One region of the Paenibacillus sp. DRB1-1 genome, then DNA from elsewhere that is predicted to be linked to it. Evidence: riboswitches for the same ligand, from Rfam matches in the RefSeq annotation. Region 1 holds a riboswitch; each other region holds the start of a gene.
What was found. A riboswitch is a leader RNA that binds a small molecule or an ion and turns the genes downstream of it on or off. The one in region 1 is predicted to bind thiamine pyrophosphate.

Region 2: another riboswitch for thiamine pyrophosphate. It lies ahead of ACQW03_RS08985 (ABC transporter substrate-binding protein); the one in region 1 lies ahead of ACQW03_RS23760 (thiamine phosphate synthase).
Region 3: another riboswitch for thiamine pyrophosphate. It lies ahead of tenA (thiaminase II); the one in region 1 lies ahead of ACQW03_RS23760 (thiamine phosphate synthase).

Annotation. Positions count from the first base shown of each region.
Region 1 covers NZ_JBODQH010000001.1:5,277,452-5,281,631, reverse strand. The annotation lists gene ACQW03_RS23775 (thiazole synthase) at 1-627, opposite strand, end outside; gene thiS (sulfur carrier protein ThiS) at 630-833, opposite strand; gene thiO (glycine oxidase ThiO) at 830-1,978, opposite strand; gene ACQW03_RS23760 (thiamine phosphate synthase) at 2,043-2,636, opposite strand; TPP riboswitch at 2,901-3,009, opposite strand; gene ACQW03_RS23755 (ABC-F family ATP-binding cassette domain-containing protein) at 3,103-4,180, opposite strand, start outside.
Region 2 covers NZ_JBODQH010000001.1:2,036,548-2,040,727, forward strand. The annotation lists gene ACQW03_RS08975 (bifunctional 2',3'-cyclic-nucleotide 2'-phosphodiesterase/3'-nucleotidase) at 1-719, opposite strand, end outside; gene ACQW03_RS08980 (pyridoxamine 5'-phosphate oxidase family protein) at 940-1,374, opposite strand; TPP riboswitch at 1,645-1,754, shown strand; gene ACQW03_RS08985 (ABC transporter substrate-binding protein) at 1,946-2,989, shown strand; gene ACQW03_RS08990 (hypothetical protein) at 2,997-3,179, opposite strand; gene ACQW03_RS08995 (MTH1187 family thiamine-binding protein) at 3,485-3,778, shown strand; gene ACQW03_RS09000 (ABC transporter permease) at 3,775-4,180, shown strand, end outside.
Region 3 covers NZ_JBODQH010000001.1:3,869,274-3,873,453, reverse strand. The annotation lists gene ACQW03_RS17260 (NAD-dependent malic enzyme) at 211-1,932, shown strand; TPP riboswitch at 2,025-2,127, shown strand; gene tenA (thiaminase II) at 2,262-2,951, shown strand; gene thiM (hydroxyethylthiazole kinase) at 3,026-3,868, shown strand; gene thiD (bifunctional hydroxymethylpyrimidine kinase/phosphomethylpyrimidine kinase) at 3,865-4,180, shown strand, end outside.

The DNA.
Region 1 (4,180 bases):
TGATACGGCTGTGTTCAACAAAACAGCATCTGCCCCCAACTGCATCGCCATTGCCGCGTCACCGGGTGAGCGAATACCCGCATCGACAATAACCGGAACCTCCGCCTGTTCAATAATTAGCTCTAATGAAAACGGATTGAGCAAACCATGTCCTGTACCAATCGGTGAAGCTCCAGGCATAACGGCGTGTACTCCAAGCTCTTGTAGCCTCTTTGCTAGAATCACATCGTCCGATATGTAGGGCAGCACGATAAAGCCTTCTTCTAACAGCTTTTCACTAGCTTTCAACGTTTCGAAAGGGTCAGGCAGCAGTGTCTTGCTATCCCCAATGACTTCCACCTTAATCATATCGCACAAGCCGGAGGCTTTTGCCAATTGGGCAATACGAATCGCCTCCTCTGCTGTTGTAGCCCCTGCTGTGTTGGGAAGAAGTGTATACCGGCTCAAATCCAGCATATCGAGAAAATGCTGCTTATCCCGTTCCTCCAAGTTCAATCTCCGCACAGCAAACGTCAATATTTCCGTCTCAGCAGCCTCTACGGCTTGGGATTGGATATCCAGATCAGAGAATTTTCCTGTTCCCAACAACAACCTTGAGGTAAAAGATGCTTTTCCAATGGTTAACATGATCAACCGCCTCCCACAAAATGTACAATCTCTAGGCAATCTCCATCCTTCAGTACCGCTTCATCATGATCTTCACGGGTCAATATACGCCGATTCAGCTCTACCACTACGGTTTTCACCTTTACATCAAGCTCATGTAGCAATTGATCCACATGAGTGATCCGATTAGAAAAGCTCAGGCTCTGGCCGTTAATCGTCAGCTTCATAAGCTTTCCTCCTTGAGGAGCTCAGAAGAAAATCTACTTATTCCAAGTTCAGCCGCACCTGCTCCGTTAAGCATAGCTGTTATCGCACGCCCAGTAGCATCGCTCAGCAGGACACCGTTGCGATAATGCCCGACGGCAGCATATACACCCTCGACCCCAGGAACAGTGCCTATAAAAGGATGACCTGATGCGGCCTGCGGACGTAAGCCCGCCCAAGTGCGTATGAAAGAAGCTTCACGGACGCGCGGCAGCCAAGCAGAGGCACGTGTCAGCAACCCCTCTAAGCCTCCTACGGTCACTTCTTCGTCATATTGATGCGGAAGGCTCGTTGCCCCAATCCAAAGCTCGTTATTCTGTTTAGGCACAAGGTAAATATCATCAGCATAAATGGTGTATTCTAACGGGTGATCCTTCAAGGAGACCGCTACCGCTTCTCCCTTGACCGGATAAAGTGGATATTCAAACCCAACTTGCGCTAGCAATTTCATGCTATCCAAGCCTCCAGCAATAATGACCTGATCGCACGAAAAAAAGCCACTATCTGTTCGAACACCGCAAACTCGACCATCCTGCATGACCAGTTGCTCTGCCTGCGTACCAGACCGTACCGTTGCCCCCAGCACCGCAGCAGCACCTGCATAAGCACGACAAAGCTGGACAGGAGCCACTTGTGTCTCCTTTGAACAATATATTGCCCCGATCGCTTGTTCATCCAAACCTGGAATTCGTCGGGCCAATTCCCTCGCATCCCACCAGATAGGACAATTATCCTCTCGCCTTTTAGCTGCTTTCCAGCGTTTTTGGCCTTCAGTTTCCGTACGGAAAGGGGTCACAAATCCTTCTGTACGGAATTCCACCGAAATACCCGACAAACGCTCCAGATCACAGACAAGTTCAGGGAATGCGTCTCGACTTATGCGAGCAAATCGTGCCAGCTCAGAGTCGATGAACTCTTCACTTTCCGCTGCCAGCATTCCAACCGCTGCTCCTGAGGCTCCCTCACCCGGGATCAATCGTTCCAGCATGATCGTACTTCTTCCCTCCTTGGCCACATGATAAGCAATGGAACTGCCGATGACACCTCCACCTATGACCAAGCATTCAGCGTGTCCTATCGCTCTTGCCTCTGTGTGTATCTTTGGCATTGGTCCCGTGTCTCCTCTCCATAAACCATTCTGCTTTCAGCTTGCCTCTACTCTCGTTTTTTCGCTACAGGCTGTGAACTACAAGATCTGCCATTCGCCTGTATTCCATCGCAGCTGCAACAGGCGACTCAGCCTCCCATATACCAGACATCACCGCAATACCGCTTGCTCCGGCCCTATAAAGCTCCGGGATATGGTGCGGTTGTATGCCGCCCAGCGCGATCACCGGAATGTTCGACAGCCTGCAAATATGTTCAAGCTGAGCTAAACCCCGCGGTACAATACCGGGCTTACAATGGGTCTCATATACGTGACCATAAAGTACATAGTCCGCTCCTGCCCGCTCGGCAGTCTGCGCCTCCTCCAAGGAATGCACAGATACTCCACAGCGTGTACCCTTTGGAAGAAGGCTTTTCACATCCGCTACAGGTAATCCATTAGCTGGTAGCTGGACGGCTCCAACCAAAGTAAGTAAGGCTACATCCACACGATCATTTACTACAATTTGCTGCAAAGGAACTTCCTGCTCCACCATGCTGCGGGTCAAAGAAAGCAATGCAGAGGCACCATTCTGTTTTAAACGTGCGTGTACATAATGAACATACGGACAAATCACTGCAGCCACTTGGGCGGCTTGTGCAAAAGTGCCCTTTTCCATCGAAATTGCGTGTAATTCGATTTTGTCTTCACCTCACATTGGACTAAAGGATCTAAGCTTAGCCAGCCACGTCTACCAGCAGTAATGAAAGGGGATTATATGTGAATCGTCTACGGAAGCTCGAACAACTTAAAATGAACGAAACGTAAAAAAACCACTTCCCCAAGGAAGTGGTTTAACGAACGTCCAATAATCGAACGGACAATGATATCCGTATACGTGTATCGTCCCACGCACAAACAAAATAAAGATGGTGTTGCCTTGTTTGTACGGCGCTCACTTCCCTACGCTGGCATAACCCAGATCAGGTGCAAAGGGTCCGAAATCCATTTATTCCGTCTCAGCCGCATGGGCGGCTCCCCTAGTGTGACTATTTTATTGTATAAGCTAAAGATAGCTTAGCATATTTTCCTAATTCTGCAAACCCCACTTCGTGTGAAATATGCAGAATTGGATTTAGCTGATTTTAGTTAACTTTACTTGACCACTCTTCCACATTCCACGTTTTGGTTACCCAATCCTCGTAAAAGTCCGGTTCGTGAGACACAAGCAAAACGGTCCCTTTGTATTCCTTCAAGGCACGTTTCAGCTCATCCTTAGCTTTAACATCCAAGTGGTTGGTAGGCTCATCGAACAGTACCCAGTTGCTTTCACGCATTAACAGTTTGCAAAGACGGACTTTAGCCTGTTCTCCACCACTGAGCGCAGATAGCGGACGCGTGATATGCTCATTCTTTAAACCGCAACGCGCCAAATGCGCTCGTACTTCATGCTGGTTCAAATGCGGGAATTCATTCCACACATCGTCAATCGGTGTAATTTTCTCCGCCTTTACTTCCTGCTCAAAATAAGCGGGCTGCAAAAAATCACCTTGATAGGTTTTTCCACTGATTGGTGGAATTTTTCCCAGAATGGTTTTGAGCAATGTCGATTTACCAACACCGTTGTAGCCGACAATTGCAATCTTTTCACCACGTTCAATCGTCATGGACATTTTAGGCAAAAGGGCATGCGTATAACCAATCTCAAAATCAATACCCTCAAATACCGTCTTTCCGCTCGCACGTGCTTCTTTGAATTGAAAGGTTGGCTTCGCAGCTTCTTCAGGCTTATCAATACGTTCGATCCGATCAAGCTGCTTTTCACGGCTCTTTGCTCGGCCTGATGTAGATGCACGCGCCTTATTACGCTGAATAAAATCTTCCTGTTTCTTAATAAAGTCCTGTTGCTTCTCATAAGCATCAATATGCTGAGCCTTGTTCAGATCTGCCATCTCAAGAAACTTTTCATAGTTAGCTGAATAACGGGTCATCTTGGCAAATTCAAGATGGTAAATAACATTAACGACCTGATTCATAAACTCAGTATCATGTGAAATAAGAATAAAAGCATAGGGATAATCCTTCAAATAGCGCGTAAGCCATTCGATATGCTCGACATCCAAATAGTTGGTAGGCTCATCCAGCAGCAGGACATTTGGCTTTTCCAACAGCAACTTAGCAAGAAGCACCTTTGTCCGTTGCCCGCCGCTAAGTGCAGATACA
Region 2 (4,180 bases), 3.2 Mb from region 1:
GCACCTTCCGTTTTCATTTGAGGAATAAACTTTTTCGCCGTTTCCACAATATCCTTCGTAACGACTTTATCCTTTAAATTGGCTTCATCCCACTGCATAATTTGAGGTGTGACCAAGCCGATTACGCCCACTCTAAGGATATGCTCTTGGCCCTTCTCGTCGGTTACCGTTTTATCAAGAATTCGATAAGGGGTAAAATAATTTTTAGTAGCTTGCCCCCCCTTATCAACATAAACATTCGCATTTACGTAAGGAAAATCGGCTCCCTTGAGCGACTTCTCCAGAAAGTCGAGGCCGTAGTTGAATTCGTGGTTGCCCACTGTCGCCGCATCATAGCCCATCAGGTTCATCATCTTGTAGACCGGATGGACACCGCCTTCTTTCTCGAAGGTTTTATTTCTGGCCATATAATCGCCTAATGGATTGCCCTGTAACAAATCACCGTTATCGAACAGCATGCTGTTTCTCGTTTCACTACGCGCCTGTTGGATCAAACCGGCTGTGCTAATCAGGCCATATTCGTTGGTTTCTTTGTCCGAATAGTAATCATAGTTCATCAGGGACGCATGAATATCCGTTGTTTCCATAATCCGCAAATTCACTGTAGCGCTATCGCGAGAATTGCTAGCTGCCCAGGATGGAGCGGCTGAAAACACCAGCATACTACAAGCTACAACTGCTGCTGTAAACCCTTTAAACCAATTTTTACGAAATAACAAAATATACCCCTCCTCATTAAGGTGTATGCCTCATATACATACTTTTGCACATATATGTAAGCCTTGAACCCACCATTTCTATTTTAATCCAACGCCAGGCAAAAGAGTAGTCATTTACTTAAATTATTTATGAAAAAATAATTAATTTTCTCAAAAAATAAAAACCAGCAAACCTCCTTAAAAACTCGGAGATTCACTGGTTTGTCGATTTATATTCTTATTATTTATTCCACACTTGGCGCTCAGTTTGCTGACCCACATACTCAATGCGTGTCGGATTCACGTCCAGAATGACATAATCGGGATCATCCGGTCCGGAAAACCATTCCTTCAAGGAATCGTTCCACACTTGTTTGCGCAGCCCCTCATCAGCTGTGATCTGGACGGTAGCCTCCACTTCTACGACTTCCTTCGTACCACCAACTTCATAACCCAGCAGCAGATAAGCATTCGGATTGTCCTTTAGCTCATCCACTTTATGCGTTTTGCGATCTGTCGCCAGATGAATGTTCATTCCATCGTTAAAAAGGGCCATATAGCGTACTTTTGGTTTGCCACCCTCTACCGTACCTAACGAGCAAAATTTGTTGTTATCCAAAGCCTTCACAATGGCTTGTTCCAGTTGGTTGCGATCCAATGTTTCCGTTTTACCCACAGTACAACAACTCCTTTTCACGAATTAGAATTCTCTACGGCCACGCCATTGGGCACCAGCCCATCTGAACCTACCTGCGTAGCTGTTCTAAAAATAACATGACCGGATCGAATCGGATTGATTCATGCTCATTTTCAGATCAAAGCTCACAGTAAAAGTGTACCCTGTCGTTCGGCAAATGAACCGTCATCTCTCCCTTCATGCTGGACAGACCCGCATTCAAGGCATATAATCGTCGTAGTAAACCCGAATAAATGAACCCATTAAACCATACAATGCCAGGGGTGCTGGAATCGGCCGGCTGAGAGTGTGTCCCAAGACACTGACCCTTACAACCTGATCTGGGTAATGCCAGCGTAGGAATGCTTAAGCAAGATGTGCCTTTTTTACATAGGACCATCCCTTACTTTGGTATATACAAGCGCAAGCGTCCCGGAAACTCGGGGCGCTTTTTTTATTGAAGATTATGTTGTTGGAAAGATCGCGTCCGGCAGATGTTATTTTTAGAAAATGGGGAACTTAAGCTGTCTGATTGGACGGATAACGGGTAATTAAAGGAGAGAACACAACGATGAAGCGCATGAAAATGTTAAGCCTGGGACTGATCAGTCTGTGGCTCATGGCCCTGATCCTGACCGCTTGCGGTGGAAGTGCCCCCACATCCCAAGAAGCGGCTCCCGCTACCGACACCCAAACGTCTACTCCGGCAAAGGGGCTCAAAGATGTTAAAGTCGTGCTCGACTGGACACCCAATACGAATCATACGGGACTCTATGTCGCTAAGGACAAAGGATTTTACGAAAAAGCGGGTTTGAATGTCCAAATTGTTCAACCTGGTTCAGGCGGAGCCGATCAAATGGTTGCTTCTAATGCTGCTCCTTTTGGTATTAGCTACCAAGAAGGCGTCACACAAGCTCGTACGCAAGGTGTGCCGCTTGTATCCATCGCTGCAGTGATTCAGCATAATACCTCAGGCTTCGCAGCCCCAGTAGATCGCGGAATTAAGAGCCCGAAAGATTTTGAAGGTAAAAAATACGGCGGTTGGGGCTCTCCCGTAGAAGAAGCGGTCATGAAATCCATCATGGATTCAGACAAAGGCGATGTGAGCAAAGTGAAGATCATCAACATGGGCAATGCAGACTATTTTACAGCCGTGAAGCGGGATATTGACTTTGCTTGGATTTTCTATGCATGGACCGGAATCGAAGCCCAGCTTCGAGGTGAGCCATTGGATATGCTGTATGTAAAAGATTATTCCAAAAGCCTTGATTACTATACGCCTGTAATTGTAAGCAACGAACAGACGATAGAAAATGATCCAGAGCTAGTCAAAGCATTCATGGACGCTACCGCACAAGGCTATGAATACACTATCGCCCATCCAGAAGAAGCTGCGGACATCTTAAGCAAAGCTGTACCAGAGCTGGATAAAAAACTGGTGCTCGCCAGCCAAAAATGGCTAAGCCCGCGTTATCAGGACGATGCCGCGCAATGGGGCGTGCAAAAAGCAGAGGTATGGCAAAACTATTCGGACTGGATGTACGAACGCAAGCTGCTCAGCAAGCCTTTGGAAGTCGATAAAGCCTTCACAAATGACTTCTTGCCCAAGCGCTGATCATTTGTTAAAACGCAAAATAAGACCGAACTAGAGAAGTGAACGAAGCGCCACTACGCAGTCGGATGCTGCCTCCCATCGCTGTTGTACCCAGAATTCTTTTATGAATATCCAGAGGTTGAAATCTGGGTACAAAGGCGAACGCTAACGCTTGTACAGCACCATTCCGCCCACTTCGTTCTCGTTCCACTTGGTTTATTCTTTAGTTTTTCATATTATCTAAGCGCTAAGTAGGTGCGCTTGTGTGTTAAAAATGCCACACAAACCAGCTTTAAAAACAGGGTGCTTTTAAGGCGGTTGGCAGCGGAGCGGTTCATTTGAATCTGGAAAAGCGCAGCGTTCGCCTTTGCCGTTGGATTCTTACCTTTTAAAATTTATTCAAAGAATCCCACGGCAACAGCGATCGTAAGATCAAATGAAACGCGAAGCGGTCTCCCCGCCTTAAACCACCATATTTTTTTAATAACACTCCAAATAAAGGACAGGTGAATTTGCATGGCTAACACACTGCTCAGTATTCAAGTAATCCCTAAAACTCCTAATAATGAGGACTCTTACCCGTATGTAGATAAGGCGATTGAGGTCATTCAGCGCTCCGGCGTCAAACATCAAGTGAATCCATTGGATACGACCATGGAGGGCGAGCTCGACGAGTTGCTGAAAGTGGTCAAAGAAATGCACGAGGCTTTGACGGAAGCGGGCAGTCCCAGCGTCATTTCACAGATCAAAATCGCACATAACCCACAAGGCATCAGCATGAACAAGCTGACCGAGAAATATCGCCCATGAATCCGAAAGGCAAGAACGCATCCTGGTGGAAAAGCGTATGGCCGCCCCTTGTGGCGGTCCTCTTCTTTTTAGCGGCCTGGCAGGGGGCGGTTTCCTATTTGCATGTTGAATCCTGGCTGCTGCCTGCTCCATCCCTCATCGTACAAGAGGGCATGGCACAAACGGCGCTGCTTGGTGCCCATACATGGGCTACGATTCGTCTGACACTTGCGGGATTCGCTATAGGGACAGCAACGGGACTGTTGATCGCCATCGTTCTTCATACAATTCCTTTTCTCAAATCCGCCCTGTATCCGCTGCTTATTCTGAGTCAAAACATTCCGATCATCGCTCTAGGGCCGCTGCTCATGGTGTGGTTTGGTTTTGGCGTGCTGCCCAAGCTGATGGTCATTACCCTAGTAT
Region 3 (4,180 bases), 1.4 Mb from region 1:
GATAAATAGAAGAATAAAACAGATTTGCACGTCCATACTATGGACAACATGTCATCTTGAGGATTTTGCAAAAATCCGATAAGCGACTTTCAATGAACAAGATATAGATCGAAATGGTTTAGTTCGTCTATATCTTGCACTTCGGAGCGACTGGAATCGAATTTTGTGAAATCCTTTCGTTATGAAAATGAAGAGAAGGAAGGTCTTTCTATGGAAGCATTTTATGTCAATCGCGATGGGTCATTATCTACTCCATTACGGGGAAAGGATGTGTTGGCAAATCCTCTTTTGAACAAAGGTGTCGCTTTTACAGAAGAAGAACGCAAAGATCTGGGTTTGGAAGGAATCCTTCCTCCAACCGTCCTTTCATTGGAGAAACAGAGCGTACGGGCATATCAGCAGTTTCTCGCACAACCCACCATGCTGCGTAAAAATGCTTCTCTCAACGACCTTCACAATCGAAATGTCGTACTCTACTACCGGCTGCTAACCGATCATTTGAGTGAAATGCTGCCCGTAGTCTACACGCCGACCGTAGGAACCGCGATTCAAGAGTATAGTCACGAGTACAACCGCCCTGGAGGCGTATATTTGTCAATAGATAACCCGAATGGCATCGGACAAGCATTCTATAACTCTGGATTAAGCGGCGAGGATGTGGATCTGATCGTCGTGACAGATTCCGAAAGTATTTTGGGGATTGGTGACTGGGGCGTCGGGGGGATTAACATTGCGATTGGCAAGCTTGCAGTGTATACGGCTGCGGCAGGCATTCATCCCGGGCGGGTGCTGCCAATTGTACTGGATGTGGGCACGAATAATGAAAAGCTGCTGAATGATCCACTGTACATCGGAAACCGCCATAAACGGGTTCGCGGAGAAGCCTATAACCAGTTTATTGATACCTTTATCAGCAAAACGTTAGCGCAATTCCCGAAGGTGCTTTTACATTGGGAAGATGTGGGTAGCGTAAATGCGCGCCATATTATAGGAAAATACGGTCAAAGCATTCTCACCTTCAACGATGATATACAAGGTACAGGAGCGGTGACCCTGGCTGCGATTCTTTCGGCGGTGGGTGTCACCAAGACTCCGCTGCGTGAACAAAAAATACTTGTTTTCGGCCCAGGGGCTGCAGGGATCGGTAACGCTGACCAAATTCGGGGCGCTATGATCGAGGATGGCCTTTCCGCAGATGATTCATTCAAGTCCTTTTGGGCCTTTGATTATCGCGGGCTGTTAACGGAAGATATGGAAGACGTATTGGAGTATCAGAAACCGTATGTGCGCAAAAAGGATGAAGTCAGCTCATGGACCCGGTCGGGTGACGGCAAAATACCGCTACTGGAGGTCATCCGTCAGGTGAAGCCTACGATATTGATTGGAACTTCCGGTGTAGCAGGTGCCTTTTCTGAAGAAATCATCAAGGAGATGGCGAAGCATGTAGAACGCCCGATCATTATGCCCATGTCCAATCCTACAAACCTTGCAGAAGCAGTACCCGAGGATTTGATCCGGTGGACAGATGGCAGAGCACTGATCGCAACCGGAAGTCCTTTTGAGCCCGTCACCTATAACGATACAAATTTTGAGATTGGACAGGCGAACAATGCCTTTGTTTTTCCGGGACTGGGTCTAGGTGCGATTGTGGTTAAAGCCAAAAGGATTACCCCTGCGATGTTTACAGCCGCAGCAGTTGCTGTTGCCAATGGTGTAGATTCGAATACGCCTGGCGGTGCGCTACTCCCTCATATCCGAAAATTACGCGAAGTTTCGTACGCTGTTGCGGTTGCGGTTGCAAATGCCGCGATTCAGGATCAGGTAGCTCAGGCGCACATTTCAGATGTGGAACAAGCTATACGAGATGCAATGTGGAAACCGGAATATGCCAAGGTCAAAGCCGTGGAAAGTGTAATTCATCACCCTCACTAAGCCCAAAACACCTAACTAGAGGAAATTTAATATTTTGCACACTATGTTTGACATAGCGTATGAACGTATGTACAGTAATAGTCAAAAGAATAGAAGTCCACTAGGGGAGCCAATATGGCTGAGACAAGAATGTATCTTGGACCCTTTGAACCTGATCTAGTTCGTACTAGCGTAGGAAAGTGGAGCCTTCGTATATAAGGTTTCAAGCGTTTTTTGCGTATTGGGCCTATGTTGAAGCCGCTCCATTTTTCCGGGGCGGCTTTTTAGCGTTGTTTCGGAATTGTATCCTTACAGGACTTCTTGCTCTTCAATTAATGGAGGTGGGGAAATTGAGTTTTACACAAGAACTCCGTCGGCAGGCGGACGGCATTTTTCAAGCGATTTTTGAGCATCCCTTTGTGAGAGGTATTGCTGAAGGAAGTTTGACAAGGGGACAGCTGATTCACTATGTAAAACAGGACTTTGAATATTTGAACGCCTACATGCGGATATACGGCATCGCAATCTCCAAATGCACGAATCGGGAGGACATGGCAGTATTTAATGAACAAATCTCTTTTATTCTCCACAGCGAGGTTCATCCGCATCAAAATTTCTGTGCTATCGCAGGGGTGACCTATGAAGAGTTGCAGGGATATCCACTCGCTCCGTCGGCCCATCACTATATCCGTCACATGCTGACGATCGCGCATGAGGGCAGTTTGGGCGAGATCTTGGCTGTGCTGCTGCCATGTATGTGGACGTATGCCGAGATTGGCCGCAGGCTGCTGGATGAAGTAAAGCCGGATGAGTCTCATCCGTTCTATGAATGGATGGGCTTCTATGGAGACCAGCTTGATGATACAACACTCAAGTTCCGAGAACGTGTAGATGCTTGGGCAGAAGGCACAACGGCTGCTGAGCGAGAGCGGATGATTGAGCATTTTGTACTGAGTTGCCAGCTGGAATATAAGTTCTGGGACATGGCTTATAACCAGGAAGAATGGCCGGTCCAGATGCAGGGAGCGGTCTTAGAATAGTCATCCTGGCGATTCGATGCGTGAAGTACGGTTAATGCCATGTTGAACCACCAACTATAGAGAGGATAATCATTATGAGTACATGGGAAAAAAGTTATTCAGCTCTCCTGACGAAGGTACAAAACAGCAAACCCCTCGTTCACAATATGACCAATGTGGTAGTCACTAACTTTACGGCCAACGGCCTGTATGCATTGGGCGCCTCCCCAGTGATGGCCTATGCACCCGAGGAAGTAGCAGATATGGCAAAAATAGCGGGAGCCGTCGTGTTAAACATCGGTACGCTGCACCGCGAACTGGTGGATGCCATGATCATTGCTGGACAATCGGCGAATGCACACGGTGTTCCGGTCCTGCTAGATCCGGTCGGTGCGGGAGCAACGAGCCTTAGAACTGAGTCGGCACTGCGAATCCTGAGAGAAGTCAAAATCTCATTGGTGCGGGGCAATGCAGCCGAAGTCGCGCATCTTGTTGGAGAAGCGCGTGAGATTAAAGGCGTAGATGCTGGTGACAGTGCTGACAGCGGCAATGTCGATCTGGCAATTCGGGCTGCTCAAACGCTCAATTCAATGGTTGTCATCACTGGAAAAGAGGACGTCATCACCGATGGGGCCGAAGCACGAATGATTAGCGGCGGAGACGCGCTGCTCACGAAGGTAACCGGAGCAGGCTGCCTGCTGACCTCTGTGTTAGGTGCTTTTGCAGCTGTTGAACCCAACCTGCTGCTCGCAGGTACAGCAGGCTTGGCATTTTACGGTGCAGCAGCTTCCCGAGCCGCAGCACGTACCGCAGAGCTGGGGCCCGGCAGCTTCCAGATTGCCTTTCTCGACGAGCTCGCCAAACTACATACAGGTTCGCTGGAGGGGCAGGTCACTGTCCGTGAAGCAGGAACAACCACAGCAGGTGGTGCGCGATGACAGACGTTCGTGTACCCAGAGCACTGACGATTGCCGGTTCGGACAGTGGCGGCGGGGCCGGAATTCAAGCCGATCTCAAAACCTTTCAAGAACTTGGCGTGTACGGCATGTCGGCTATTACGGCCATTACCGTACAGAATACCTTAGGGGTTCACGGCGTATATCCGCTGCCACAGGAAGCAACAGCGGAACAGATCGAAGCTGTAGGATTAGACCTTGGAGTGGATGCCCTAAAGACTGGCATGCTGTTTAATGCGGGTATCATCCGTCTTGTGAGCAAGCAGATCCGAAAGTTCGGCTGGAAAAAGGTCG